4 regions of the Chitinimonas lacunae genome follow, and region 2 is predicted to be linked to each of the others. Evidence: predicted binding sites of a transcription regulator. Region 2 holds the regulator's gene; each other region holds the start of a gene.
The links. Region 2 encodes FNR, which switches genes on or off when oxygen is low (the NO sensors DNR and NnrR bind a similar motif). Its sites were predicted from a motif close to TTGATNNNNATCAA; they were not measured.
Positions count from the first base shown of each region.

Region 1 (7,462 bases), 120 kb from region 2:
CGATGGCGCAGCAGACGGCTGTCGATCACGGCGCTCAGCCGCTCGAAATCGACCGGGCCGTCGAAAAACATGATGCCGTTGATCACCATCAGATTGGTTGGGCGATCCATTCGCAGCCAGGCGGTGTCCACACCTGACATGGCCTCGCGGTCTGAGCCGAATAAATTCAACAACATGCTTCTCCCCTATTTTTGCGTTCTGTTGTATGGATCGCGCAGGAGCCGTCCGGCCCCGCTTGACGCCGCGACCCGCCGATTATAGAACACGGGGGGCCGCCGCCGTCCAAGCAACGGCGCGGCTTTCGAGCATATGGCAACAAAAACAGGCGCGGCGCTGCCGGCCAACACAAGTACCGCAACGGGGAATCAGAAGGAGTACGCAGAATGAGCTATTTCGTCACCGGCGCAACCGGGTTTATCGGTCATCATCTGGTCAACACCCTGCTACAGCGACGCAAAGGACGGATTTATGTGCTGGTCCGCGAAGGATCGCTCGACAAGCTGGCTGAGCATAAAGCGCGCTGGGGTCGCGATGCCGACCGGGTGGTCGCGGTAGTGGGCGACCTGACTCAACCCCGACTGGGCGTCAGCGATGACGACCTCGCCGACCTCAAGGGCAAGATCAAACACTTCTTCCATCTGGCTGCGGTCTACGACCTCAAGGCCAGCGCCGAACAACAACAAAGCGCCAATATCGACGGCACCCGCCACGCCCTGCAACTGGCCGAGGCCATCGACGCCGGCATCTTCCACCACACCAGCTCGATTGCCGCGGCCGGCCTCTACGACGGTGTGTTCTCCGAGGACATGTTCGAAGAAGCGGGCAAGCTGTCCCACCCCTACTTCAAGACCAAGCACGACTCCGAAGGGCTGGTGCGGCGCGAATGCAAGCGGCCCTGGCGGGTCTATCGGCCCGGCATCGTGGTCGGCCACAGCAAGACCGGCGAGATCGACAAGATCGACGGCCCCTACTACTTCTTCAAACTGATCCAGAAAATGCGCCGGCTGCTGCCGCCCTGGATGCCGGCCATCGGCCTCGATGGCGGCCGGATCAATCTGGTGCCGGTCGATTTCGTGGTCGAGGCGATGGACCATCTGGCCCATCTGAGCGGCCAGAACGGCAAGTGCTTCCATCTGACCGACCCCAATGCCCGCCGCGTCGGCGAAGTGCTGGCGATCTTTGCCGAGGCCGCCCACGCGCCCAAGATGACGGTGCGGATCAACCCGGCCATGTTCGGTTTTATTCCGTCGATGGTGCGCGAGGCGCTGGCGAGTCTGACGCCGATCCGGCGCATCCGCGATGCGGTATTGAAAGATCTGGGACTGCCGCCCGATGTGATGCAGTTCGTGGCCTATCCGACCCGTTTCGATTGCCGCCAGACCCAGAAGCTGCTGCAAGGCACCGATATCGCCGTGCCGTCGCTGGAGAGCTATGCCTGGCGGCTGTGGGACTACTGGGAGCGCCATCTCGACCCCGATCTGTTTATCGACCGTTCGCTCAGCGGGGTGGCCAAGGGCAAGCATATCGTGATCACGGGCGGCTCAAGCGGCATCGGCCAGGCCAGCGCGATCAAGCTCGCGGCGGCCGGCGCCCATGTGATCATCGTGGCGCGCGATGTGGAAAAGCTCGAAGCGACCCGCAAGGACATCGAAGCCAGCGGCGGCCGCTGCACCATCTATTCATGCGATCTGTCCGATCTCGACGCCATCGATGGACTGGCCCAGCAGATCCTGGCCGAGCATAGCCATGTCGATGTGCTGATCAATAACGCCGGCCGCTCGATCCGCCGGGCCGTTGAAAACAGCTATGACCGCTTCCATGATTTCGAGCGCACCATGCAGCTCAACTACTTCGGCAGCCTGCGCCTTACGCTGGCGCTGCTGCCCAGCATGAGCGCGCGCAAATCGGGGCATGTGATCAATATCTCGTCGATCGGGGTGCTGACCAACTCGCCGCGCTTCTCGGCCTATGTGGCCTCGAAGGCGGCGCTCGATGCCTTCACCCGTTGTGCAGCCAGCGAATTTGCCGATCGTGGCGTCTACTTCACCACCATCAATATGCCGCTGGTGCGCACGCCGATGATCGCACCGACCGAGATCTACAAGAGCATGCCGATGATCATCAACCCCGACGAAGCCGCCGATCTGGTGGCCCAGGCGGTGATCTACAAGCCGGTCCGGGTGGCGTCGGGGCTGGGCATCTTTGGTCAGATCGTCCATGCGGTGGCACCACGGGTGGCCCAGATCATCATGAATACCGCCTATCGGATGTTCCCCGATTCCCAGGCGGCCTCGAACAAGGGCGAGAAGAAGGAACCGCAGCCGCTTACTGCCGATCAGATCGCCTTTATGCAGATCATGAAGGGCATCCATCTGTAACGGCGCCCAGCCGCCATCGTGAGATGGCGGCGGAACCGTGCCGGCGCGCCAGACGTGCCGCTCTATTTCAATCAGCAAGGATCTTCCATGTCGGACATCGTCATCCACCATCCTCATAACAAGCCGCACGACGAGGCGCGCTCTCTGGCCGAGCAGGTGGCGGCCAAGCTCAAGGCCGAGTTCGGCCTCGATTACCATTGGCAGGGGGATGTGCTGGAATTCCAGCGTTCAGGCGTATCGGGCCAGTTGAAGGTGGCACCGGCCGAGGTGATGGTGGTGGTAAAGCTGGGTTTCCTGCTGTCGGCCCTGAAGCCCAAGATCAGCAGCGAGATCCATCGCTTCCTGGCTGAGAAGTTCGGCTGACCGTCCAGTCAGCCATAAAAAAGGACGCGACGTCCAAACCGGCTCATCGCGTCCTGCACCGCTTCACTCTACTCCTGGCGTGGCTGCGACTTTTCCGCCTGCTCGGCCTCGCGCACCTTCTGATGAACGAACCAGCCCAGGTAGCCGGCCATCCCCACAATAAAACCGATGGTGGCAAGACTGAGAATGCCAATGTCAGTGGTAAACAGGTCTTGCAGGGCGACGTTCATGATGGCTCTCCGGTGGTCGGATCTGGCGATGGATTGCCGTCATTTCACGCCATCAGGCCGCCGCTGACGTTGACCGCGATCAAGCGAACGCCTGCGGCTGATTGATCCAGATCAAACGGGGCGGTTTCCCGCAGCGCCCGAGACGAATTCCCTTAATCCCATCCAGACCGCCAGTTTGTCGGCAAACGGCAGCGTATAGGCCGGACTCGACGACGGCAGATCGATCAGCCGCAGCGGCGGCGCCAGACCGGCGAGCTTGCGCCGGCCGATCCGGGCCGAAGTGCCGCCGTTGAATGCCACCGCCTGCAAGGCCGGCAGCGAGGCGACCAGCTCGGCCAGATCGTTATGCACATCGTTGCGGATATTGCCATCCAGACTGCCCTCGCGCTCGGCCTCGGCGATCACGTCCCACAGCCCCACGCCGTGGCGGCGCAAGGTGTCGAGCCGGCTCGGATAGTCGAGATCGCGCAGCCCCGCCACCCCGATCACCTCGCCGATCAAGCGCCAGAACTGATTCTGCCGATGGGCGTAATACTCGGACTTGGCGAGCGACACCTCGCCGGGCAGGCTGCCCAGCACCAGCAGTCGCGTCTGGGCATCGACCACCGGCGGAAAACATTGTTTGCGTGGGTTCATTGCGCGCTCCCGTGGAAACCAGCTTTTGTATTTCCTGATAAATATCCTGCTGCTGAATCGAAGGATGATTTATTGGATGGCTAAGGGAGAGATAAGGTTTGGCCAGGAAATTTAAAGCAGATGGCGCATTGCAGAGGTCTCCTTGATAAGGAGTCCTAAAAGTAACCTGCAAAGGAATCAGAGGATATTTAAGGCACCAAAAAATACCACCGCCCGTCTTCTCGCGAAGACGGGCGGTGGGATGGACCGCGCGTTCAGCCAGACGTTCAGCGACTATAGATTTGGGTGAAGCGCTGACTATTCAACATCTCGGCGAAGGCCGATTCGCTGCCCGAGAAGCTGTCGGGGTCAGCGCCCAGGCCGTAGCCGATCAGCAGCGACAGACCTTGCAGACCGCTGATGTCGGTGGGCTGGCTCAGGATATCGATATCGATCAGACGCGGCGTGGCCGGGAAGGATTTGTAGGCCAGGCGCGGACGCTCACCGGCCGCAGCGGCAGCGCTCAGCATCGAGAACGGCATCCAGCCTCCATCGGTCAGCAGCAGAATTTGGCCGCCCAACATGGCCGCCACATAGACGGCGACCGGCTTGCCTTCGTAGCGGCCGACCTTGACTTCGAGCCCGGCGATCACGGCCTGGGTCGGGTCGGCGATCTGCACCGGCGCGGGCAGGCCGGTGCCCTGGGTGGCGCTGACCGTGACCGGCAGCCAGGCCAGCGTGGCCTTGGCACCGAAATCGGAACCGATCTCGCCGTCTTCGAGCGGCAGGCTGTCGCTGCGGCGGGCGCCGCCGATGCGCAGCGCCAGTTCGCCTTCATAGCTGCTGTCGACCACGGTAGCGCGCAAGCCGCTCAGGGTGATCCGGTACGGACCATCGCCCGGGCTGTTCCAACCAGCGTCGAGATAGAGGCGCAGCTCGCCCCGGCTATCGAGGCTGCTGGTCAGGAATTGGGCGCGGACGGCGCCGTTGACCACTTCCCCGCGCGCATTGCGCACTTGCACTTGAAGCGGCGAAGTCTTGTCGAGGGTCAGCGGGGCCAAGGGCAGGATGGCCAGGGTACGGTTGCCCGTCAGATCGAAGGCGCCAGGGGCGGATTCGCTGATTTCCAGCTCGGGCAGCGGGCCGATCCGACCGGCCAGTAAGGCGGCACCTTCGAAACGATAGGTGGTGCTACAGGGAAGGGTGGCTGTACCGCAACCACCAGCCGGCTGGACCGACGCGGCCTGGGCCGGCAGAACGGCGGAGGCGGTCAGGGCGGCTGCGATAAACAAAGCGGTGCGAAGGGGGCGCAGTGCGGAGATACCGGACGTCATGGATGTTTCCCTGATGGCTGGAAGCGCCGGGGGGTCGGCGCGGGCATTGATTCGGCATAAAAATGCCAGACGCATTATGCCCACATCATGACGGTACTGCAAACACCAGTACAATACCAATGTAGTAGCAATTAGCATGCCCATGGTCTGACATACGTTCCAACACAGCGTTTTCATTGGTCGAAAAACTACACTGCCATCTCAACTACATAGCAAGCGCTTGTATTAAAAGACGAAGCTGACGACCATACGCGCCCGTTCGACGCCGGACCGTCGAACGGGCGCAGCACATCTAGGGGGTGTGCAATGCGCCTGCAAAAAAGCGGCTCCATCATGGGCCGCTTTCTTTACATACCAACAAGGGGAAATCCATGCGCCGACTACTGCTCGGTCTTGCCCTGAGCCTGGCCTCCTTCGCCGCCAGCGCCCAGAACTCGGATCATCTGGTTACGCTCGACTACGACGGCTTCAGCCTGACTTTCGACTGCGAAAACCGCACCGCCGTGCGTTTCGAGTATCTGGCCGACTTCGACGTCGGTTATCTGCCCCGCCCGAGCAAGTTCACGCTCGACCCGCAACTGCCGGCCGGCTGCCAGCAGCAGTGGTCGACCGCCAGCTATGCCAGCGTCCATTCGGGCTACGATCGTGGCCATCTGGTGCCTGCCAACCATATGGACCACAGCAATCTGCTGGGCAAGCGCGCCAACTACATGACCAATATCGTGCCGCAGGTGGCCTCGTTCAATCGCGGCATCTGGGAGAAAACCGAAGAAATCACCGAGTGCTATCGTGATCTCAACCCGGTGCGGGTCTATGGCGGCCTGGTCTATGGCGACGAGCGCAACGATTTCTTCCGCCACAGCCACGGTGTTCCCACGCCCGAATATTTCTGGAAGGTGCTGGTGACCCGTGACGACGCCGACGAACTACAGGTCATCGGCTGGTTCATCCCCAACAAGGAACGCCTCAACCCGCTCGACAGCTACATCATGAGCGTGGCGGAGATCGAGGAATTGATCGGCGACCAGATCGATATCGATTACCGCCTCAAGCACGTCAAGCCGCACACCAGCTGGTCCGTGCCGCGCGGCTGCGATCGCGGCTGATCTGGGTCCGGCACCGCCCCAGGCGGTGCCGTCCAGATGGCGGGAGCTGATAGGCGGACTGTCCGATATTCACGTCCTCAGTTACACTTATTGTTATGATCGCTCCCGCCCGTTCCCTTTCTGTTTTGCTGGCGCCTTGGCTTGCGCTGGGCCTGTCGCTGACAGCCCTGGCCGCACCGGTGGCCCCGCAATCGCGGGCCGATCAGGCAGGTTACGGCCAGGCCGCCGAGAAGAAACCGGCAGTCAAACCCGCCCCGGCCAAAACCCCTCCTCCAGCCAAATCGGCTAACAAATCCACCACCGACTGCTGCAAGACCGACTGCGCATCGAGCTGTGCTTGCAGCAAACCGGGCATCCATTCGCTGTTCGATCTGTTCCTGAGCAGCCCCGACTGCCAGAGCAACGGCCAGATTGCCGACAATCTGTCCAGCCCCGACGTCACCCCGCTCGAACGCCCACCTCTGGTGCTCTAGATCGTCTTCCCCAGCAGCGGCAACAGCCGACACTTTGTCTCCCCTGCACTGCATCCCTTCCGACGACGCTCGGCCAGACAGCACTGAAATCTCATTTTTCGCTCTTAGAACCCCTGTATCTGGCACATATTTGGCAGAAATTATTTATCAAGGCACTCCTGCAAAACTCGGCGTCGGAGAAACCGAATACAGCGCATCACGCTCAGGCCAGCCAAGCCGCGTTGCCAGTGGCTCCGACCCAGAGAGACATGCGCCAGCGAGCCACCGCCTGCCGCTCGCCTAACCGGCCAGCACCGGATAGTCGAGATACCCAACCGGCCCCGGCGAATAGAAGCTCTCGCGCCGAGGCACATTGAGCGTTGCGCCACGGGCAAAGCGTTGCGGCAGGTCGGGGTTGGCAAGGAAGAGCGAACCGAACACCACGGCATCGGCGCCATGGCGGGCAAGCAGCGCAGCGGCCGTCTCCCGCCCCAGACCGCCGCCTGCCAGATAGACCCCCTGGTAGACCGGCCGCAGCAGCGCGTGATAGTCGGCGCTGGCGTTGGGGGAATTCATCACATGCAGATAGGCCAGCGGCCGTTCATTGAGACCATCTATCAGTCGGCCGTAAGTCTCGGTTGGATCGCGATCGACCATATCGTTAAAGCCCATCTCGGGTGCGATCTTGATGCCGACCCGGCCGGGGCCGGCCACGGCGATCATGGCGTCGAGCAGCGCCAGGACGAAGCGGACCCGGTTGCTGGCGCTGCCGCCATATTCGTCGTCACGCTGATTGGCATTCGACGACAGAAACTGTTCGGGCAGATAACCCGAGGCCGCATGGAGTTCGACCCCGTCGAAACCGGCCGCCAGGGCCGCTGCGGTAGCGTCGGCATATTGCCCGATCACTTCGGCGATACCGGCCCGGTCAAGCGCACGCGGCACGACAGCGGGCACGGGGCCCTGATCGGTCCAGACCGTTGC
Region 1 covers NZ_JBHSBU010000001.1:4,406,614-4,414,075, reverse strand. Annotated here, with positions in the region: gene ACFOW7_RS18925 (WS/DGAT/MGAT family O-acyltransferase) at 1-176, opposite strand, end outside; gene ACFOW7_RS18920 (SDR family oxidoreductase) at 384-2,378, shown strand; gene ACFOW7_RS18915 (polyhydroxyalkanoic acid system family protein) at 2,466-2,741, shown strand; gene ACFOW7_RS18910 (DUF3149 domain-containing protein) at 2,810-2,971, opposite strand; gene ACFOW7_RS18905 (DNA-deoxyinosine glycosylase) at 3,083-3,607, opposite strand; gene ACFOW7_RS18900 (hypothetical protein) at 3,874-4,920, opposite strand; gene ACFOW7_RS18895 (DNA/RNA non-specific endonuclease) at 5,292-6,026, shown strand; gene ACFOW7_RS18890 (hypothetical protein) at 6,122-6,499, shown strand; gene ACFOW7_RS18885 (alkene reductase) at 6,779-7,462, opposite strand, start outside.
Region 1: the regulator FNR is predicted to act here: its motif matches at 3,041-3,054, upstream of ACFOW7_RS18910 (DUF3149 domain-containing protein).

Region 2 (7,462 bases):
CCCGACCGCTTGCAGAGCAAGCGCCTGAGCGCCCCAGCGCAGCAGCCGCGCCACCGCTTCCGACATCAGGCCGCGTCGCCACAGATCGCGCCGCAGCAGATACCCCAGCTCGGCCTCGCGCCGGTCGGCTGAGAAACTATGCAGGGAACAGGTGCCGATCGGCCCGACCTCGGGCAACACCACGGCAAATTCGTAGTAGTCGCCGCTCGCGTAACCGCGCTCGACGCTGGCAAGAAAACAGGCCATCAGGCCAGGGGAGGTGAAGACCGGGTCGCTGGCGAACGCCATGACCTCAGGATCGGAATAGAGCCGGTATAGCGCCGGCAGATCGTCGGATACGATCCGACGCAGCAGCAGACGATCGGTGCGAAGCAGGAAGCGGTCGGGATCGAGGGCAGACAAGAGAGGATGGAAGAATGGCGTAATGCCGGCACTCTGCCCTCGGCGCTCACCTCGGTCAACCGGGTGGGCGCTGCTCCGGGCGCCATTGGCCGTCTTCCCACTCAACCCAGCGCACATCGCCGCACAAGGTGCCGCAACCACGGCTACGCGCCGATTTGGCGGTGGTCAGCCGGGCGCGACCACGGGCGATCCACGGTTGCAGCAGCAACAAGGCGCCGTCCATGGTGGTGCCAATCAAGCGGGCGACTTCAGACAGCGGCAAGCGACGCTCGCGCTCCAGGGTATTACGGACTTTGTTCAGTATCATCTTCCACGACTCCTGTAGAAATTATCGCGATTCAGTAGTTGAACTCGCTACGCCAGCGAAGTTCAGCAAAAAATATTGTTGCAATGACATATCAAAAACCAATAGCAAAGACAGCGAGTGCTCGAACCTGTCCCGGTCGATGCCACCCGCCTGTTGCCCGAAACCGGGCCAATGGCCGCCACAGCCTGTGGTCGGGCTGGCGCATCAGTGCGCCAGACCACCTTTTCCTGCCGATTACCGCTTATTCAACGGATGCGTCCTCTCCCGATGACCCGGCTGCCCAGGCATCGCGGATGGGGAACGGAGAAGGAACGCGGGGAAATCCCGCCTGACGACGGTCGCCGCAGCCGGTCGAACCGGCACGTCTGGGGAAACACTGTTTTTTCAAAACAAATCAAGACTTAGCGTCCGATCCCGGCGAAGACCGGCGCGATTATTTCCAATGATTGGGGAAAATACTACTAGGGCTTACCCGCAGCCTGATCAAGCTCACGCAGATGGGCGAGCTTCTCGGCAATTCGGATCTCCAGGCCACGCGCGACCGGACGATACCACGTCGGCTCGGCCATGCCTTGCGGCAGGTAATTTTCACCAGCCACATAGCCCTCGGGTTCGTCATGGGCATAACGGTATTCGCGGCCATAACCAAGCTCCTTCATCAGCCTGGTCGGCGCATTGCGCAGATGGACGGGCACCTCGCGCGACTTGTCCTGCCGCACGAAGGCCATCGCCTCCTTGAAGGCCAGATAGCCCGCATTGCTCTTGGGCGCCACGGCCAGATAGATCACCGCCTGCGCCAGGGCCAATTCGCCTTCGGGCGAACCCAGCCGCTCGTAGGTGGCGGCGGCATCGTTGGCGATCTGGAGCGCCTTGGGGTCGGCCAGCCCCACATCCTCCCAGGCCATCCGCACGATCCGACGCGAGAGATAGGCGGCATCGGCGCCGCCGTCGAGCATCCGGCACAGCCAATACAGCGCGGCGTCCGGATGTGAACCGCGTACCGATTTATGCAAGGCCGAAATCTGGTCGTAGAACTGATCACCGCCCTTGTCGAAGCGTCGGGCATTGAGCGCCAGGGCGCCGCGCAGAAAGGCGGCATCGATCTGGCGCAGGCCCGAGGAGCCGGCCGCCGTATCGACCTGCTCAAGCAGATTCAGCAAACGGCGGGCGTCGCCATCGGCATAGGCGACCAGCATATCCACCGCCTCGGGCGTGAAGTCGAGCTGGGCCAGTGTCAGTCTGTGCGCCCGGGCAAACAGCTCGCGCAGTTCCGCCTCGTCGAGCGCGCGCAGCACATAGACCTGGGCCCGCGACAACAGTGCCGAATTGACCTCGAACGACGGGTTCTCGGTGGTCGCACCGATGAACGTCACCAGCCCCGATTCGACAAACGGCAACAGCGCATCCTGCTGCGATTTGTTGAAGCGGTGGATTTCATCGACAAACAGAATGGTCGGGCGACCTTGTGCCAGATGCAGCTCCGCCTGCTCCATCGCCGCCCGGATATCCTTGACGCCCGACAGCACCGCCGACAGGGCAATGAATTCGCAACCAAAGGCGCTGGCAGTCAGCCGGGCCAGCGTGGTCTTGCCCACGCCAGGTGGCCCCCACAGGATCATCGAATGCGGCCGGCCCGCGTCGAACGCCAGCCGCAAAGGCTTGCCCGGTCCGAGCAGATGGCGCTGGCCGATCACCTCATCGAGCCGGGTCGGCCGCAACGCTTCGGCCAGCGGTGCACGGGGGGAATGCGAAAACAGATCGGCAGTCATGGCGGCCCGGCGCGAACGCCGCTCCTCTACTGCTGGTCGGCCGACACCACATCGGCGTCGGGCGGCGGGGCGAAATTGAACTGGGTGGGATCGAGCCGGGGATTGCGCACCACCTTGTCGAAGCGGATACGGGTGGTCTGGCCGAAATTGTCGTTCAGCTCCATCTGCACCAGTTGGTTATCGCGAAAGCCCATCCGCACTTTTTCAAAGGTGTTGTCGCGCGAACGCGGACTCGCTTCGACCCATTCCAACCCATCACGGCCCGCCTGCTCGCTCAGGCGATAGGCACGCTCGAGGTCGTTGCTGCCGGCCAGCAGCGCTGCCGGACTCGAACCGAGTGCCTGATCGAGCCGCTTGACCGTGACCTGGTTGAGGTCGGGGTCGTAGATCCAGACCTTCTTGCCATCGCCCACCACCCGCTGGTCGTAGGGCTGCTGATAGCGCCAGTTGAATTTGCCCGGCCGCTGGATCGCCACCACGCCGCTGGCCGTCTGCGGCTTCTTGCCGCCCGGTTGGCTCACCGTCTGGCTGAATTCGGCCTGGAAGGCCTGGGTGGTATCGACAAAGACCTTGAGCTGAGCCAGACCGCCCGCCTGGGCTGCGGCACCAGCCAGCAACAATAGGGCGGCGCGTAAAGCAACTTTTTGCATGTTTTTTTCCACAAGAAAAACATTGCAAGACTAAGTCTTGCATCTGTCTTTTTGGAATTGGCAGATTATTGACCTTGCAAGCTGGCGCAACCGCCCAGCAGGTTTTTGAGTCCGACCGGGTCGAGCAGTTCGACATACTTGTTCTGTACCTTGAGCAAGCCGTCTGCCTGGAACTTGGAAAAAGCCCGGCTGACCGTTTCGAGCTTGAGGCCAAGATAGCTGCCGATCTCCTCGCGGGTCATGCGCAGATGGAAACCGGTGGAGGAAAAGCCGCGCGCGGCAAGCCGCTGCGACAGATTGAGCAGGAATACCGCCAAGCGCTCCTCGGCCCGCATATTGCCAAGCAGCAGCATCACGCCTTGGTCGCGCACGATTTCTCGGCTCATCAATTTATAGAAATGGCGGGTCAGGGCGGGAATATCGCGAGCCAGGCTTTCGAGCCGGGCAAACGGCAGCTCGCAGACTTCGCAGTCTTCCAGCGCCACGGCATCGCAGCCGTGACGCTCGACACCGATCGCATCGAGCCCGATCAGCTCGCCTGACATATGAAAGCCTGTGACCTGCTCACGGCCGTCTTCGGCGCTGACACAGGTCTTGAAGAAACCGGTGCGTACCGCATAGATCGAGCGGAACGAGTCGCCGGCACGAAATAGGGTCGCGCCGCGTTTGACGGGAATACGTTGGTGGATGGTGCGGTCGAGGGCGTCCATTTCCTCGGCCGTCAGGCCAAGCGGGAGACACAGTTCACGCAGACTGCAATTGGAGCACACGGCCTTGAGCTGCGGTAAGGCGAAGACTTCTTTGATTTCCTGTACCGGTCTTGGCTGCGACGGCATCGGTAGCCCCTTGCGCTTGATCGAGGTCAAAGTGGGAATTTTGCCCGCTATTTACACTACGAACAACCTAACCCCGGTATCGCGCCATGGCCATCTCCGCTTTCCCTCTGCCGCAAGATGTAGCCTTCGATGCCGAGCTGGTTCGGCGCTATGGCGGGGCTGGGCCGCGTTACAGTTCCTACCCGAGCATTGATCGCCTCAATGAATCCTTCGATGCAGACAGCTATGCCCAGGCTCTGGCCAGCCGTCGTCTCGGTTGGGTGAGACCGCTCAGTCTGTATGTCCATCTGCCCTTCTGTTCGAGCGACTGCTACTTCTGTGCCTGCAACAAGGTCGTCACCACCGACCACTCGCGCGCCGACCTCTATCTCGACCATCTGGCGCTGGAAATCTCCCAGCAGGCCCACCTGCTCGACCAGCACAGCACGATAGACCAGCTTCATCTGGGTGGCGGCACGCCCAATTTCTTTGCGCCGCACCAGCTCAAGCGGCTGATGCAGATGCTGGAGCGCCATTTCAACCGTCAGCCCGATAGTGAATGCTCGATCGAGATCGATCCGCGCGGACTCGCGCCCGATACCCTGGCCCAGTTGGCCGTGCTGGGCTTCAACCGGATCAGCCTGGGCGTGCAGGACCTCGACCAATCGGTACAGCAAGCCATCAACCGGGTGCAGTCGGCCGAACAGACCGAAGCGGCGATCATGGCAGGTCGGCGCTTTGGCTTTCTGTCGATCAATATCGACCTGATCTACGGCCTGCCACGCCAGTGTGCCAAGGGCTTTGCCACCACCCTGGCCACGGTGCGGCGCTGGCGTCCCGACCGGATTGCACTGTACGACTATGCCCATCTGCCCGAACGCTTCAAGCCGCAACGCCTGATCAACCCGACCGAGCTGCCGCCGCCGGCGCTGCGGTTCGAACTATTGCAGGAAGCGGTCAGCACCCTGCTCGAAGCCGGCTATCTCTACCTTGGCATGGATCATTTCGCCCTGCCTGACGATGAACTGGCGGTAGCGCTGCGCCAAGGTCGCTTGCAGCGCAATTTCCAGGGCTATTCCACCCATGCCGACAGCGATCTGATCGGCCTGGGCGTCTCGGCCATCAGCAAGATCGGCCCGCATTACAGCCAGAACCAGCGCGAACTCAACGAATATTACGATACCCTGCGCCGGGGCCACCTGCCGATCGCCCGTGGCCTGACGCTCAATGCTGACGATCTGGTGCGGCGGGCGGTGATCCAGGCGCTGCTATGCCAGTCTGAACTGGCATTTGAACCGATCGAGACCGCCTATCTGATCGACTTCCGCCACTACTTCGCGCGTGAATGGCCACGGCTCGAACAACTCGCCACCGATGGCCTGATCGAGCTGGAAACCGACGGCATCGTTATCACGCCGCGCGGCCGCCTGCTGGCACGGGCAGTCGCCTTGACCTTTGACCGCTATCTGAGCGAGGCACGCGATATGGCGCGGTTCTCGCGCATTATCTAGCGGCCTGGTTCTCAACCGCCCCACTGCGACAGATGAAAGCGATGTAGAGGCTTCTCGCCCTTCTGTCAGACAGAGGTGGCCTGAGCACTTCCCTCCCGCCTGGCCTCAGCCGATACCATCGCGCCGTCTCCTCCGACCAGCCCAGTAGGATGACGCCCCAGGGGGGCTTTGCTAAGCTCTCTCGATGTTCGATTCCTCATTTCTAGCCAATCTGGCTGGCTGGTGGTTGGCCGGTTTGATGGGCGGCGTGCATTGCCTTGGCATGTGCGGCGGTTTGAGCGCTGCCATCGCCTTGCAACTGCCGGCGGACCGGCCGCGCTGGCCCTTGTTGCTGACCACCCAGCTTGGCCGCATCGGCAGCTACTGCCTGATCGGTGCCTTGATGGGCGGCGTGGCCGGTGTCATTGCCTGGCTGCCCTATGCAGTCTGGGTCCAGCATGGGCTGTATCTGGTCTCCTTGCTGCTGATGATGGCGCTGGGACTGTATCTCGGTGGCTGGGCGGCATGGCTGACCCGGATCGAGCGGCTGGGCGGCGGCTTATGGCGTCATCTGCAACCGCGTCTACAGCGGCTGTTGCCGATTCGCGGTCCAGGTGGCGCACTCGCTGCCGGTGCACTATGGGGCTGGCTGCCCTGCGGACTGGTCTACACCGCCGCACTGGGCGCGCTCGCAGCGGGTTCAGCGGAACGCGGTGCCGCCACTATGCTGGCTTTCGGGCTGGGCACCCTGCCCAATCTGCTGGCCATGGGACTGGCGGCCGAGCGCCTGGGCCGTTGGCGCCAGCATGGCCGGGTGCGCCAGATCATGGGAGGTCTGCTATTCGTTTGGGCCGCTTGGGAACTGTTACGCTGGCTCAGCAACCAAGCACGATGACCACCCGTCCCTTCGACACCCTGGAGCAATACCGCGTCGAGATCCAGTTCGCGCTACAGCAGGCTGCCCGCCGCGTCGACTGGTTCGATATCGATCTGTCAGCCGCCGGCGCCGCCGAGCGCGCCAGTGCCGATGCCCTGAAACGGATGCTGGCCGGTTCGCGGCTCGCCAGAGTCCGCCTGCTGTTGCATGACGACAACTATTTTCATCGCCACTGTCCCCGGCTCGCTTCGCTCCTGGCGGTGTATGGCCATGCGTTTGAAGTCCGGCTGATCGACGACAGCCACAAGACCGAACGGGAAAACTGGTTGCTGGCCGATGGCCTGCTGGTGCGGCGCTACCACGCCGACGCCATGCGGGGCGAAGCGACCAGCGAGGGCCGCACCATTGCTGGCTGCCGTCAGCGCTTCGAGTCGATGTGGGAAATTGCCGTACCGCCCAGTGAGGGGCGACGGCTGTTTATCTGACAATTTCCTTTCATCGCGCCAACCCTGGGTTTTTCTGGACAAATACAGCAAAAAACCCATCAAAAACAACAAATTAGCATCAAACCCCGATGCGAGCCCCTGCACGCCCTATTCCCAGCCGCCAAAAAGCTGTTAGAATCTTCTAGTCGGTCGTCTTTGATGCGTCAAAGGTTTAATTTAAAGCCCTCGATCAACGGTCGATTGCTTTGCGTACTTGTGTTCTGAACTATCACTGTCAAAGGTAAAAAATGAAACAATCTCTGCTCGTTGCTGCCCTGCTGGCCGTTGCCCTGACCGCTTGCTCCAAGAACGAACCCGCTCCGGAAGCCACCCCGGCCCCGGCTCCGACCGAAGCTCCGGCTGCCCCGGCTGCTCCGGCTGACGCTGCTGCCCCCGCCGCTGCCCCGGCTGCTCCGGCTGACGCCGCCGCTCCGGCTGCTGCCCCGGCCGCTCCGGCTGACGCTGCCGCTCCGGCTGCCCCGGCTCCGGCCCCGGCTGAAGCTCCGAAGCAGTAATTCGCTTCTTAGCGCCGTGCAGAAAGAACCGACCTACGGGTCGGTTTTTTCTTGCCTGCGCGCGGCGGAAACGAAAAACCCGCGTCCGATCAAGGCGCGGGTTCTGCATCAGGGCGGATGATCCGCCTGGATTTCTGTTTATTTAGTTTTTA
Region 2 covers NZ_JBHSBU010000001.1:4,522,172-4,529,633, reverse strand. Annotated here, with positions in the region: gene ACFOW7_RS19405 (GNAT family N-acetyltransferase) at 1-402, opposite strand, end outside; gene ACFOW7_RS19400 (FeoC-like transcriptional regulator) at 458-709, opposite strand; gene ACFOW7_RS19395 (replication-associated recombination protein A) at 1,171-2,478, opposite strand; gene lolA (outer membrane lipoprotein chaperone LolA) at 2,505-3,128, opposite strand; gene fnr (fumarate/nitrate reduction transcriptional regulator Fnr) at 3,194-3,964, opposite strand; gene hemN (oxygen-independent coproporphyrinogen III oxidase) at 4,051-5,454, shown strand; gene ACFOW7_RS19375 (sulfite exporter TauE/SafE family protein) at 5,639-6,328, shown strand; gene ACFOW7_RS19370 (DUF7931 domain-containing protein) at 6,325-6,795, shown strand; gene ACFOW7_RS19365 (hypothetical protein) at 7,044-7,310, shown strand.

Region 3 (7,462 bases), 1.1 Mb from region 2:
CTGAAGACGCCGGTCGATGCCTTCTTCGACCATGTGATGGTGATGGCCGAAGACCCGGCCGTGCGCGCCAACCGGCTGGCCCTGCTCGAGCAGCTCAGCCGGCTGATGAACCGGGTGGCGGATATCTCGCTGCTGGCCGAGTAATACCGATTTGCCCTGGACCTGGCGTTCAGGGCCGCCACAGCGCAGGGCGTCTCTGACATACCCGACCATTTGCGGCACGGGCCGACGGATTCCCCGGCGAGGTCGGCGTGCCTGAACGCCAGCGTGGCGGCACCAATCAAGAAAATCAATAAATAAACTATGGAAGATTCGTAGGTTATCTGGTGCTTTGGCCCTTGCGGCCTGGAGCGCCAGATAGGCTTATTGCTTCTTCCTGACTCGCATAGGATGGAGAGGGCTTGTCAGCGCCTGAGGTGTCTCTGCGTTGAAAGCCTATGAGTGTTTTGTAGGAGATTTAGGCAAATCCTATCGAGTCGCGACCCGGCCACCCGGGTCGTGTGGTTGGCCGGGATGCCTTCCCGCCTTCACTTTTTCTGGCGCCATGTCATGAAACTCGTGATTCTCGACCGCGACGGCGTGATCAACCACGATCGCGACGATTTCGTGAAAAACGCGGCCGAATGGGTGCCGATCAACGGCAGCCTGGAGGCAATCGCCAAGCTCAACCACGCCGGTTTCCGGGTGGTGGTAGCCAGCAATCAATCCGGCCTTGGCCGGGGCTTTTTCGGCATGGCCGAACTCAATGCCATGCACGACAAGATGCATCGGTTACTGGCCCGGGTCGGTGGCCGGGTCGATGCCATCTTCTTCTGCCCGCACACCGCATCGATGCAGTGCGGCTGCCGCAAACCCGAACCGGGCATGTATCGCGACATCGCCCAGCGTTTCGATGTCAGCCTCAACGAGACCCCGGTGGTCGGCGACAGCCTGCGCGACCTGCAAGCCGCCGCCGCCGTCGGTGCCCAGCCGGTGCTGGTGCGCAGCGGCAAGGGCGAGAAAACGCTTGCAGCAGGCGGCCTGCCGCCTGGCACGCGCATCGTGGCCGATCTGGCCGAAGCGGCGGAACTGCTGATCGAACAAGACGAGGCCGATCGGGCCGAAAGCCGCTGTTAACGCCATGTCTGCCGCCGGCCGCGCCGTCCTCGAAGGACGCACCATCGACTACCAGATCCGCCGCAGCGCCAGACGGCGCTCGGTGGGTCTGCGCATCGACGCCAGCGGTCTGACCATCCGCCTGCCGGCCCGCTTCCCGCTCGATCATCTCGAACCGATTCTGCAACGCAAGGCGAGCTGGATCGTCAGCAAGCTCGACCTCTACCACACCAAGGCCCCGCCGCCACCCTCCCTGGCCGATGGCGGCCGGATCGACTGGCTGGGCCACTCGCTGCCTATCCGTCATGAAGTCGGCCGCCTGATCGTCGAACCCGACGCCGTGGTGCTGCCGCAGGGCCAGGACCCGGCTGCGGCATTGACCCGGCTGATGCAGCGCGAGGCCCGGCGCCATTTCGCAGCGCGCGTGGCGCACTGGTCGGCCCGGATCGGCCTGACGCCGCAGTCGCTGGCGCTGTCCCATGCCCAGAAACGCTGGGGCAGCTGTACGGCGCAAGGCGTGGTCCGGCTGAATTGGCGGCTGATGCAGGCGCCGCCCTCGGTGATCGACTATGTGGTGATCCACGAGCTGTGCCACCTTGAAGAGCTGAACCATTCCGACCGCTTCTGGACCCTGGTCGAATCAGCCTGCCCCGACTGGCGCGAACAACGCGCCTTCCTCAAGCGCGAAGGCGACCGTTACTTTGCTTGGTAGGGGTGTGATCCTTCCCTTTCCTCACAACCTTTATTAAGGCTGTCCCTTATTAAAGGCTAGCCTCCTAAACTTCAATAAGACCGTCCTCAGTTAAAGGCTCACTCGCAGCCAGGGCTACTTCACTTGCGCTCCAGGAACTCCGTTTCCCGGCCCTCCCTTTGCCACATGCCCGGCACATTCACGCAAGCCAATGTTTTTAAAAAGGATTATTCTTGCTTCCTTTGCCTGTGGCGCCTCGGACAGGGCGTTTATCCTCTCTTTTATTTGTTAAGATATATTTATGAATACCGTATTTATACTTAACAAATAACAAAAACGTCGTCTTCAGAGTCTGGTCAGGCCTCCTTTTTCTTAGGCTATGTCCCAGCCTTGATGTCCCCCTTCTCCCCCCTCCCCCCTCCCCCCCACATCAGATGGGAAAAACAGGGGCAAACCCCTCCCCCACCGCCTCTTCCCGAACCCATCCATCGCCTTCTTCCGAGACAGTCGGGTGGCGGAGGGGTTGGTTGAAAGCGGGCAAAGGGAAATCTCAGCAAGTTGGCCGTCTTGTTGCTGAGCAAAGCGTCCGTTTCGGTCGTGGATGAGGTCAGAGGAGAAGCGAAAAGTGCGAGAGAGAAGCGAAGCAAGGGTTGGGTTGGGGTGACTCAGGGCGGGAGAACAGAGGGAAAGTCGAGGCGGAATCGGCGAAAAAGCTGGAGAAACCGTTACTTGGCAGCCGCTAGCCCATTTCTCAGCACCACGCCAGCCGTTCTCTTCCTTACATCGCACTTGCTTGATCTGGATCAAGCGTCTTAAACTTCCAGAAAATACTGGAAATACAGCAAATGAAACTTTCACCGCTTGCAGAACGCTTTGTCCTTCATTTCGGCGAGATGGGTTCGCGTTGGGGGGTCAACCGCACGGTTGGTCAGATCTACGCCCTGCTCTATATCGCCGGCCGCCCGCTCAATGCCGACGAGCTGGTCGAAACCCTCGAATTCTCGCGCTCCAACGTCGGCATCGGCATCAAGGAACTGCTGGCCTGGCGACTGGTAAAGCTGGTCCATCTGCCCGGCGACCGGCGCGATTACTACGAAACCCCGAAAGACGTCTGGGAAATCTTCCGCGTGCTGATCGAGGAGCGGCGCCGGCGCGAAATCGAGCCGACCCTGTCGCTGTTGCGCGAAGCACTGATGGAAGAAGCCAACGATGAAGAAGACCGCATCGCCCAGGAGCGGATGCGTCAGATGTATGAGCTGATCGAACTGACGACTGGCTGGCTCGATGACGTCCAGCGCCTGTCGCCCGAAACGGTGATCGGCCTGATGCGACTGGGTGCCAAGGTACAGAAGGTGTTGGAGTTCGCTGACCGGCTGAAACTCACCGGCGGCCAGCGCGACCCCGACAAACGCTAGACCGTTTTGCGGGGCGCGGCACAGACCGCCATGACCGGGCAGACCCCACCCGGCGACTTGGGCGCGGACCACGGTCCGCGCCGCCAACCAGGACAGCCATCATGCGCACCCGCCCGCTCTGGCGCGAGCTGCTTGCGATACTCGTCGTGAAATGCCTGCTGTTATGGGCTGCCAAGACCCTGTGGTTCTCCGACCCCTTGGCCCGCCATATGCAGGTTCCCCCCGCCGCCCTGCAACAGCGGCTGCTTGATCCCCTTCCCCCTCCCGGAGTGCCCGACCATGCTGCCCCCCGATGATGTGGTGGCCCTGTCACGCCTGCAATTCGGCGCCACGGCCATGTTCCACTTCCTGTTCGTACCGCTGACCATAGGGTTGAGCTGGATACTGGTGATCTGCGAAGCGGTCTATGTCATGACCGGTCGCGAGGTCTACAAGGACATGACCCGCTTCTGGGGCAAGCTGTTCGGCATCAACTTCGCCATGGGCGTCACCACCGGAATGACGCTCGAATTCCAGTTCGGCACCAACTGGGCCTACTACTCGCACTACGTCGGCGATATCTTCGGCGTCCCGCTGGCCATCGAAGGGCTGATGGCCTTCTTCCTCGAATCGACCTTTGTCGGCCTGTTCTTTTTCGGCTGGAACCGGCTCAGCAAGGTCCAGCATCTGGCAGTCACCTTCCTGGTGGCGCTGGGCTCGAATCTGTCGGCGCTATGGATATTGATCGCCAATGGCTGGATGCAAAACCCGGTCGGCGCCGAATTCAATTACGTCACCATGCGCATGGAGCTGCAGAGCCTTGCGGCAGTGTTCTTCAACCCGGTCGCCCAGGTGAAGTTCGTCCACACGGTCGCCGCCGGCTATGTCACCGCCTCGATGTTCGTGCTCGGGGTATCGGCCTTCTATCTGCTCAAGGCGCGTGATACCGGTTTTGCCATCCGCTCCTTTGCCATCGCCGCCGGTTTCGGCCTGCTGTCGACGCTGTCGGTGATCGTGCTGGGCGACGAATCGGGCTATGCCACGGGCGAAGTGCAGAAGGTCAAACTCGCCGCCATCGAGTCGGAATGGGAAACCCATCCGGCTCCGGCCGCCTTTACCGTGATCGGCCTGCCCAATCAGGAAGCCGAGCGGACCGACTATGCGCTGCGCATCCCCTATGTGCTCGGATTGATCGCCACCCGCTCGCTCGACCGCCCGGTGATCGGCCTCAAGGACTTGCGCGCCCAGCACGCCGAACGGATCCGGCGCGGCATGCTGGCTTATGCCGCGCTGACCCGCTTGCAGGCGGGCGACCTGAGCGCCAAGCCGGAATTCGAACGCTATCGCGAAGACCTCGGTTTCGGCCTGCTGCTCAAGCGCTATACCCCGCGCGTGGTCGACGCGACCGAAGCGCAGATCGCCGCAGCCGCCAACGACACCATTCCCAAGGTCGCGCCGCTGTTCTGGAGCTTCCGCATCATGGTGGGACTGGGTCTGCTGTTTCTGTTTATCTTCGCCGCCTCGTTCTGGTTCCTGGTACGCAGGAAGCTCGCACCGCAGCGCTGGCTGCTCAAGCTGGCGGTGCTGTCGATTCCGCTGCCCTGGGTCGCGGCCGAACTTGGCTGGTTCGTGGCCGAATACGGCCGTCAGCCCTGGACCATCTCGGGCATCCTGCCCACCCATCTGTCGGCCTCGACGGCCTCGACCGGGCAGCTCTATTTCAGTCTGGGCGGGCTGGTGGCCATGTATCTGCTGCTGTTCGTGGTCGAGATGTACCTGATGCTCAAATATATCCGTCTCGGTCCTGCCAGCCTGCACACCGGCCGTTACGACGGTGAAACCGCACCTGCCGCTGCCTAGGAGACCATGATGCTCGACTATGAAACCCTCAAATTGATCTGGTGGGCGCTGGTGGTATTCCTGCTGGTCGGCTTTACCGTCACCGACGGCTTTGACCTGGGCGTGGGCACGCTGCTGCCCTGGCTTGGCCGCACCGATGAAGAGCGCCGGGTGATGCTCAATGTGGTCGGGCCGACCTGGGAAGGCAACCAGGTCTGGCTGGTCACGGCGGCCGCCGCACTGTTTGCCGCCTGGCCCCTGGTCTATGGCGCGGCGTTCTCGCTGCTCTATCCGGTATTGATGATTGCCCTGTTTGGTCTGTTCCTGCGCCCGGTCGGTTTTGACTACCGCAGCAAGCTGGCCGACCCGCGCTGGCGCTCGGCCTGGGACTGGGGCTTGTTTCTCGGCGGCACCATTCCGGCGCTGGTGTTCGGTCTGGCCATCGGCACGCTGTTCACTGGTCTGCCGTTTCGCTTCGACAACACCCTGCGGGTGATCCGCGAGGGGGGCCCGGGCGAGCTGTTATCGGGCTTTGGCTTCTTCAGTGCCTTGTTGGCGCTCAGCCTGTTCACGCTCCATGGCGCCGCCCGCCTGAGCGGCAAAGCGGGCGGCACGGTCGGAGAGCGGGCCAGACAGGTCGTACTGTGGCTTGGTCCCGTGACCACGCTGCTGTTTGCGCTGGGCGGCCTGTGGCTGGCCCGGCTCGACGGCTGGCGGATCGTGGGCGAGATCGATACGGGCGCCGTGCTGACTCCGCTGATGAAAGACGTGGTACGCGCACCCGGCGCCTGGCTCGACAACTTCCGCCGCGGCCTGTGGCCGATTCCGCTCGTGGGCCTGCTGGCGCCGCTGCTGACGGCGCTGGCTATCTGGCGCAGGTGGCCGCTGTTGGGCTTCTGGCTCAGCAGCCTGACTGGCGCGGCCATCATCGGCAGTGCGGCGATCGCCCTGTTCCCGTTTGTCTTGCCGTCCACGCTCGATCCGGCCAGCAGCCTGACGCTGTGGGATGCCGTGTCGAGCCAGCGCACGCTGGGCACCATGTTGCTGGTGGTCGGGCTGTTCATGCCGCTGATCCTGGCCTACACCGGCTGGGTCTACCGGGTGATGCGCGGGCCGGTGACGGTGGAGCATATCCGCCGCGATGCCCACGGTATGTATTGAACAGCGAATCGACACCCAAGGCGGCACGGCCGCTGCGTAAAGGAAAGCATCATGTGGTATTTCGCCTGGATTCTGGGACTGGGGCTGGCGCTTGCCGCCGGGATCATCAATGTGATGTGGCTCGAGGCCAACTATGCCTTCGGTCGGCGCGACGAAGCCGGCACGCGGCGGCGTTTCGAACGCTACCGAGACGGCCACGTCGGCGAAGGGCCGGCGTGATAGAATCGCGCCGCGAAGTCGGCCGGACAGCCGCTGCTCGCTTTGGCGAGGGGAGGAAAGTCCGGGCTCCGCAGGGCAGGATGCCGGCTAACGGCCGGGCGCCGCAAGGCGACGGAAAGTGCAACAGAGAGCAGACCGCCGAACTCCGCACAAGCGGGGTGGCAAGGGTGAAACGGTGGGGTAAGAGCCCACCGCGGACGTGGTAACACGGACGGCACGGTAAACCCCATCCGGAGCAAGACCAAATAGGCAGACGATGACGGGGCCCCCCGAGTCTGCGGGTTGGTTGCTTGAGAGGTACGGCAACGTACTTCCTAGAGGAATGGCTGTCGGCGGCGACTCCGGTCGCCGCGCCACAGAACCCGGCTTACAGGCCGGCTTCGCCACCATTTAATAGAACAGGGCCACTGCCAGCTGGCAGTGGCCCTTGTCGTTCGGGCTGGGCTCGGCCACTCAGCAGCCCCGCTGTAGGGTGCCATCAGGCGGCCAGCCGTAATGCCTCATTGTCCGGGCCTCGCTGACCGCTCCCCGGACACAGCATGTCCGAGAGAGGAATGCCTGCCACCGGCCAGGAGCCTCAAGCCGGGTTTCCGCCTGGACAGGCTGTCGAGGCTGAAACCCAGGGTGCGTCGGACCGCCCATTCCCCTCACGAGCCCGGCAGGGCCAACCAGCGCCCGCGGCGCGATCTGCCGCCGCCCAACACCGCCGCTCCACCCAGATGATTGGCATGACATAGCGCACAAGCGAGCGCATCGGCCGCATCGCTTTGCGGGGCGCCATCGAGCTGGAGTAGGCGCTGTACCATATGGCTGACCTGATCCTTGTCGGCATGGCCGTTGCCGACCATGGCTTTCTTGATCTGTAGCGCGGTGTATTCGGCGACCGGCAGACCGGCCAGCACCAGGGCCGAAATCGCGGCGCCACGCGCCTGACCGAGCAGCAGCGTCGATTGCGGGTTGACGTTGACGAACACCTCTTCGATGGCCGCAAGCTTGGGTTGATAGTGGCGGCAGATTTCGCCGATGCCTTCAAGCAACCGTCCCAGCCGTTCGGGCAGGCCAC
Region 3 covers NZ_JBHSBU010000001.1:3,439,628-3,447,089, reverse strand. Annotated here, with positions in the region: gene glyS (glycine--tRNA ligase subunit beta) at 1-144, shown strand, start outside; gene gmhB (D-glycero-beta-D-manno-heptose 1,7-bisphosphate 7-phosphatase) at 550-1,116, shown strand; gene ACFOW7_RS14845 (M48 family metallopeptidase) at 1,121-1,807, shown strand; gene ACFOW7_RS14840 (GbsR/MarR family transcriptional regulator) at 2,632-3,201, shown strand; gene cydP (cytochrome oxidase putative small subunit CydP) at 3,303-3,497, shown strand; gene ACFOW7_RS14830 (cytochrome ubiquinol oxidase subunit I) at 3,481-5,040, shown strand; gene cydB (cytochrome d ubiquinol oxidase subunit II) at 5,047-6,180, shown strand; gene cydX (cytochrome bd-I oxidase subunit CydX) at 6,232-6,399, shown strand; RNA gene rnpB (RNase P RNA component class A) at 6,414-6,785, shown strand; gene ruvC (crossover junction endodeoxyribonuclease RuvC) at 7,047-7,462, opposite strand, start outside.
Region 3: the regulator FNR is predicted to act here: its motif matches at 2,580-2,593, upstream of ACFOW7_RS14840 (GbsR/MarR family transcriptional regulator).

Region 4 (7,462 bases), 2.9 Mb from region 2:
AACTGGGCGCTGCGGCCATCGATTTCTTCGGGCTGTTACGCGGCGAGGTCGATGCCGACACCCTGTTCTTTCAACGCCGGCTACGGATCAGCGGTGATACCGAACTGGGTTTGCTGGTCAAGAACTGGCTCGACGCTACCGAACGCCCGGCTTTTCTGCGCAGTAGTCCCTTGTCCTAGGAGCCATCATGAAGCCGCGCGAACGTCGTCCCCTCGTCTATGCCTGCTCGGGCTGCTCCAGCGTGGCGCAGCTCGCCAACGATCTGGCTGTCGAGCTCGATCGGGAAGGCGTGGCGGAAATGTCCTGCATCAGCGGCGTCGGTGGTGGCGTGCCGGCCCTGGTCAAGCTGGCCCGCAGCGGCCGGCCGATTCTGGCGCTCGACGGCTGCGCACTGGCTTGTGTGAAGGCTTGTCTTGGAAATGCCGGGGTGGAGGCGAATGCCCATCTGATCCTCAATCAACTGGGTGCCAAAAAGCGCTACCACAGCGACTGCGGCGAAGAGGAACGTCGGGTGGTCTGGCTGACGGTCAACGAGGCGGCCAGGACGCTGGGCGAGGAGGGGGCAGAGCAAAGGGCGGTGGGGTGAGGCGCGAAGTGTGGAGAGAGGAGGCAGAGGCTTTGGCGGTAATCTGGCTGGAATTTGTCGAATATTTTATTTTTTGGCAAGAATCATCTAAACATCTTGCATTCATTTTGCATGAAAGTTTATTTTTGTGAATTTTAGCCTCCGCTTTACCCTTCGCCTCCACCAACAACCCATCCATCTCCCGCCTTGGCGCCTTTCCATTTAAATCGGCGTCACCGCCAAGCCTGATGGAGTGCTGTACGCCTGTGCTTTGAGGTCCGGCCACGCTGACGCCGAATCGGCTGGCAATGCACTGGCCTCCAGGTCCGCAAAGTTGTGGTCCACGGTCAAAGCATTTCCGGAACACTCAAGGTTGGAGGGTTCGGATACAGCGTGTCAGATCCAGGCCAACCAACGTTGCGGGTGACGCCGAGTGGCAGGGAAATGCACCAGCCGCAGAGTGGCGTAAGGCGTCATGGCCTGGGATGCGCTGTGTACTTGGCTCGATCAGTGAGGAGGCAAGCCATGCTGCGTGAGGTTCTGCCTGGTGCAGCCAGCCGGCTATTCCAGCCATCCGACCGGCTGAGTGAAAGCCAACAGGCCATCGCGTCCCAGAGTGCTGCCATAGCCTGAGGCACCGCTGCCGGCGAAGGGCAGTTCAAAGCGGCTGCCGGGGCGGCGGTTGAAACAGATCATGCCGGCTCGCAGTTGACCGGCCAGCTTGCTGGCGCGTTCGGAATCACCGCTCCAGATGCTGGCGGCCAGATGTTGGCGTACCGCATTGGCAAGCCAGAGTGCTTCGTCTTCATCTGCGGCAATGCTGATGGCGGCAACCGGGCCGAACAGTTCTTCGTCGAATGCCGGCATGCCGGGGCGGACGTCCTGTAATACGGTTGCCGGATAGAAATCGCCACGTCCTCCGGCCGGCTGCCCGCCGATCAGGCAGCGGGCTCCGGCTTCAAGACTGCGATCGACTTGCAGGGCGAGTCGGCTGCGCAGGTCGGCGCGGGCGAGTGGGGCCAGGGTGTCGCCGCAACGATAATGCGCCATGGCGGCGATAAGTGCCTCGATAAAGCGGTCTGCCACCTGGCGCAAGACGATAAAGCGTTTGGCGGCTGTGCAGGCTTGGCCGGCGTTGAGACAGCGGCTTTCTGCGGCAGCCAGGGCGGCGGCTTCGATATCGGCGTCGTCGAGCACCACAAAGGCGTTATTGCCGCCCAATTCCAGTACTGCCGGTTTCAAATGATGACCTGCCAGCGAACCCAGCTGGCGGCCGGTGATTTCACTGCCGGTACACACCAGCATGGCAACGCCAGGCTGGGCCAGCGTCCGCCGTGTCCCCAATTCGTCGAGCCATAGGCATTGGACCAGCCCGGCGGGCAGGGTGTCGCGGCAGATTGATTCCATCAGGGCGCTGGTCTGCGCCACATTATTGGCGGGTTTGATGACTACTGAGTTGCCAGCCGCCAGGGCAGCGGCAAGCGGTCGGCAGATTTGCCAGACCGGGTAATTCCAGGGAGTGACTGCCATGACCACGCCGAGGGGGCGGCGTTGTATCCGGCCGGTCAGATTGTGTTCATCGGCCAGCCAGGTCGGCGCGCGTTCGGCCAGGAAGCGGCACCATTTGGCCGAGCGCTGGATTTCGTCTTCGGCTTCGCTGGCGAGCTTGCCCATTTCACGGCGGCAGCTCTGTGCCAGCGTCGGCTGGGCCATTTCGAGTGCATCGGCCAGCCGGTACAGGGCTTTGCTGCGTTGGACCATGGGCAGGGCGGCCCAGCGCCGGGCCGCCGTATCGGCATTGGCGAGTGCATGGTCGGCTTCGGCAGCCTGCCAGCATGGCCGTTCGGCAAAGATTGCACCGCTGCGCGGGTCGCGTGATACGAAGCCATCCATCGTCCATTGCCCGCCCATCTAGCCTCCACTGCAGCCGCAACCGCCGCTGCTGCCGCAATTGCCGGCCGAACCGCTGTACTGCTCCGGATGGACCGAGAAATCGATCACCACCTGGCCGTCGCTGCGATCAACGTAGTGAACCCGCACCTGTTCGCGATAGCGCTGGGTGATCTGTTGCAGCAGCGGCAGCGGATCGTGATCGTTGACAAAGCGCATGGTTTCGCCGTCGCGCAGCGACTCCAGCGCGCCGAAGATCGCCGCATGGCGGAAGCGCTTGGCCACGCCACGGGCGTCGAAGACAAAGGTCTGTTCGTTGACGATGCCACTCATGATGGACTCCATCGAGAAAAGTTGAAGAGTGACTGGATGCTAGTGCTGGCCTGGTGCCGGCGCCTTGAGCGCCGACAAGTTTTTCGCGCTCAGCCCGGCTGGGCCAAGGTGGCGGGACAGCGGCCGTAGAGCAGGTAATCGATCAACTCGCGCACCGGTCGGATCGCCCGTCCGAACGGCAGCCGGCCGGCGCCCCGGAAGAACAGCCCTTTTTCCACTTCACCGCGCACGGCGGCAGCGAGTTTGAGATCGATACAGAATTGGCCGATACGCGCCAGACCGTCGCGTAAGCCGCATTGGCTCAGGCAGTCCATCTGCTGGGTACAACGGCGCGGATCGGCCTTGGCGCTGGCCTGGAGCTGCGCTTCCCGTTTCAGGTACTGGCGCAGCCAGGGCGTATTGACCGCCCGTGCCGGCAGGCCCGCCACGCTGACGAATTCCACCAGTTCGGCCGGATCGGCCTCGGCCAGGGTCTGTTTGAAACGCGGATGGGCATCCCCCTCGCTGCTGACGGCGAAGGCCGTGCCCAGTTGGACGGCATCGGCGCCGTTGGAGAGCCAGTGCCGCACTTTGTCGTGGCTGTCCACGCCGCCTGCGACCACCAATTTGGGGGCATCCTGCCCCAGTCCCAGTTCGGCAAACAGCGCCTGGCACTCGGCCAGCACCCGGGCGAAATCGAAGCGGCCGTCGCGCAGATCGGCCAGCTTGGCCGCACCCAGATGTCCCCCGGCATGGGCTGGATGCTCGATCACCACTGCATCGGCACGCCGGCCCTTACGCAGCCATTTCTTGAGGACCAGGGCGACGCCGCGTGCGTCGGACAGGATGGGAATCAGCGCCACCTTGGGATAGGCAGCCGTCATCTCGGGCAGATCGAGCGGCAGGCCGGCGCCCATCACGATGGCGTCGGCACCGCTTTCGCAGGCTTGCTGGACCAGGGCCGGATGCTCGCGCACGGCCTTCATGACATTGACGGCGACCAGACCTTGTCCGCCAGCCAGTTGGCGGGCAGCGCGGATTTCCCGGTCAAGGGCGGTCAAATTGGCGGAATCGATGGCGGCGCGATCGCGGCAGCGCCGGGTGGCTTCGAGCAGATCGGGATGGTGATGACGCAGGTCAACGCTGGCAATGGTGCCCACGGCATTCTCGGCAGCCACTGCGCCCGCCAGCCGATGGGCCGATACCCCGACGCCCATGCCGCCTTGCACCACCGGTAATACTTCGCGTCCTGCCAGCTTCAGTAGCTTGAACCACATGTCGCGCGCACCTCCGATTGGGTAGGGGCGCCCAGCCTAAGCGTCACGTCATGGATTTGCCTTGAGACAGGTCAAGCGAATGTGATGGAGCCATCCGATAAAACGCTCGGCAGCGTTACCCGGTCCGGTGATCTGCCGATCGGACCCATCCGCGCTGAGTATTCAGGCGTCCTTCCTGTGCAATCAACCCTGATGGCTTGCCAGAAGCCGTGTGCGATAAGCCGATCGGAGCCTGTCGAGGCTGTTGGAAACGATGTCCGACCCGACTGTGGGATCAAGCAGAGATCTTGCGTGGATTGTGCGTAATAGATTTATTTATTGATACATTTTGATATCTGTCTTGCAGATTATTTGCAGAAATGTTGTTTTTATTGGTGGGCGCACAAAACTCGCCCTCCACTGTCTCCCACCGCCGACCCAAGCACCCCGTCCACCACCGCAACGGGGTGCCGGTCCGACTCAGTCGCCGCCGCCCAGCTTGCCCGGGACGTTGATGATTTGCGGGTCAGGGCTGCTGAAGGATTTCTGGAGCCCGTCCTTGTCGTCGATAAAGCCGAGTTCGATGTCGATCTTGGAGTTCTTGCTGCAATGGTTGTCGAGCCGGATGGCGTTACTGTTCTCCCACAGGCCGCCGATCTGCGAGCCGGCATTCTGGATCGAGATGCCATCGAAGGTGATGTTGTCGCTGGTGGAGTTGGCCAGCAGGTACCACAGGTGGCCGGCTTCGGTGAATTCCACCGTGCCGTTGGGCAAAGAAGTGCCGTTGGGCGTGGTGTAGCTGAACTGATAGGACGGTTTGCCGTGTTGGTCGGTGATGCGCTTGACCGTGACCAGAACGACTTGGGCGGGATGGAGAGGGTTCATAACGATGGCTTTCTCAGTGAGTGGAAATGGCTTGCAGATAAGCCGGGTCGCGGTAGCCGATCTGCGTCAGGCGTTGTCTGGCGCTTACGGCGGGCTGGTCCAGGCAGTGTTGGGCCTGTATCCAGGGATCGAGAATCTGATGGCGGCTGGTCCGTCCGGCTTCGCTGCGCAGCAGCTCGCTGGCTTGCTGGCAGGCGGTGCGGGCAGCCTGGGTCTGGCCTGCGGCGGTTTCGAGTCGGGCCAGCGTCAGCAGGGTGTGGGCAAGTGCTGCCCGGGTGCGGAATTCGGCATTGGCCGCTTGCAAGGCATCGAGCTGTTGCCGGGCTGCCGCGATATACGGTCGGGCATCTTCGACCCGGCCCAGCGCCAGCAAGGCCGCGGCGGTCCGTTGTTGGGAAATGGCCTGGAGCCTGGCCCAATCGGCATTGCGTGGATCGACCCGGGTCAGGCTGGTCAGCTTGGCGGTGGTGGCTTGCAGGGCCGGCAGCAGTTGGGCCGAGGACGTGGAGAAAGCCAGCAGCCGCTGCCGCTCGAGTTCGCCATAGAGCCGGTCGCGTTGCCATAGGCGATTGTCGGGTTCGAGGGCCAGATTGGCGTCGAGCAGCCGGTTGGCGCGGCCGTAGTCGCCCAGCGCCTCGCTGACTTCCCCGAGCGCCGCCTTGAGCCCGGCCGCGTGTTGCAGGGCCAGCGCCAGGCGGTGGCGCCACAGCCCGTCGCCCGGGGACGCCTCATGGAGCGTGTTGAGCACCTGTTGCTGGCGCTGATGCAGTGCCACGGCGCTGTGCAGGTCGCCGTTGGCTTCGCGGGCGGTGGCAAGCCAGGACAGGCTGTCGGCCAGATCGGCCGCCAAGGTCGCATCGTCGGGCTTCCTGGCCCGCGCCCGGGTCTTGAGCGCGACCGAGGTTTCAAATGCCTGCGCGGCGCTGGCGCTGTCGTCGCGCATCAAGGCAAGCGAGCCCAGGCTGTTATAGGCATAGGACTGTTCGATCCAGGCATCGGGGTCCGCCGGGTCGAGCGCACTGAGCCGGTTGCTGTAGTCGCGGTACTGATTGAGCAGCGCTTCAGCCTGTGACCAATGGTTCTGGTCGATCTGAATCTGGGCGAGCCAGAAGGACACGGCGCCCAGATGCTTGAGTGCCGCCGCTGAGCGGGGGTCGGCCGCCAGGCGCTTTTCCAGCAGACCGCGCGCGGCCGTGAAGGCCGACGTGGCCGACACCGGGTCGCCACGTGCCAGATTGACCTCGCCGATCACCAGCAGCGCCTGGGCGCGCTGTAGCTGTGAGGTGGGCGATAGCGGCTCGTCGGAGGAGGCCGACAGGTATTCGAGCGCCTTGGCGCTGACGCTGTCGAGCAAATCGAGCCGGCCCAAGGGGCGCAGCTTGTCGGCGAAGTCGCCGACCATGAAGCCCATCAGGTTTTCCGCCTCGGTCCGGCGCCGTTGGGCCTGCTGTTCGGCCTGGCGGGCGCTGAGGCCCAGAACGGTGGTCAGGATCGACAGAATCAGAATCGTGGCCATTGCCCCGAACCGTAAGCGCTCACGGCGGCGAACCCGGCGCTGCGACGCGGCGATCAGGTCGATTTCCTGATCGGACAGGGTGAGTGCCGGGTGAACGAGCAGGCTGCGCGCCTCGTCGAGTGGCTTGCCGGCAGGCAGCAGCAGATCGGCCGGGCGGCCTTCGGCGATCCAGCGCGTCGTTTGGGCGCTGAGCCGGCTGCGGATCAACAGGGCACTGCGAGGGGTGGCGATCCAGGCCACGGCGCGGGGCCAGCGCCGCAACAGCGCTTCATGGGCGACGCCAAAGCCCGGTTCGCCACCGACTAATTCACTGACGAACAAGCGGTTTTCCACCAGGGCATTGACGAGCCTGCGTGCTGCCTCATCGCGTAATGCCGCCCACGGGGCGCGACGGCTGCTGACATTGCTGTCGTCGACCCAGGCGACCACCAGCGCGAGGACTTCGGGGAGCGCCTCACGCGGAGCCGGATCGAGCGCGGCAATCACCTCTTCGGCCCGTTGCCCGATGGCGCCTTCCATCCCGCCGAGTCGGCGCAGCGTGTCGAAACTCAACTCGCCGTCAGGCTGCCGCTGGCGGTAAAGCTCCTGCAAGGTGTATTGCAGCAGGGGCAGAGCGTCGGGACTGCGTGCCGCTGCCTCGCACAGCACATCATCGAGCCGCGCGCCGCTTTCGCTATCGACGCCGAAACGCAGATCGGCCGCCAGCGCCGGCAAACGGATGATCTGGGCGATTTCCGCATGGCGGGGCGGCGCCAGATCGAAATGGCCGCCGTGGTCCTTGCCCGACAGCAACAGCGGATAGTCGACGATGCGCGGGTAGAAGTCGTTGCGGCAGGCGGCGATCACCAGCACCAGCCCTGAGCGTGCCAGCGTCTCCAGCATGGCGAGGAAAGCGAGCCTTTGCGCCTCATCGAGCCGGGATGCGGTAAACAGCGCTTCCAGTCGATCAATGAATAGTCCCAATCGCGGGCCTGTGCGGGGCGCTGTCCCGTCAAGTCGCCAACGCAGCTCGGTCAGCAGGGCGGTGGGCGTTCTGCT
Region 4 covers NZ_JBHSBU010000001.1:1,587,178-1,594,639, reverse strand. Annotated here, with positions in the region: gene ubiT (ubiquinone anaerobic biosynthesis accessory factor UbiT) at 1-179, shown strand, start outside; gene ACFOW7_RS06665 (putative zinc-binding protein) at 188-586, shown strand; gene ACFOW7_RS06660 (aldehyde dehydrogenase family protein) at 1,127-2,476, opposite strand; gene ACFOW7_RS06655 (DUF2249 domain-containing protein) at 2,477-2,788, opposite strand; gene ACFOW7_RS06650 (NAD(P)H-dependent flavin oxidoreductase) at 2,878-4,044, opposite strand; gene ACFOW7_RS06645 (DP-EP family protein) at 4,504-4,908, opposite strand; gene ACFOW7_RS06640 (nSTAND1 domain-containing NTPase) at 4,922-7,462, opposite strand, start outside.
Region 4: the regulator FNR is predicted to act here: its motif matches at 4,106-4,119, upstream of ACFOW7_RS06650 (NAD(P)H-dependent flavin oxidoreductase).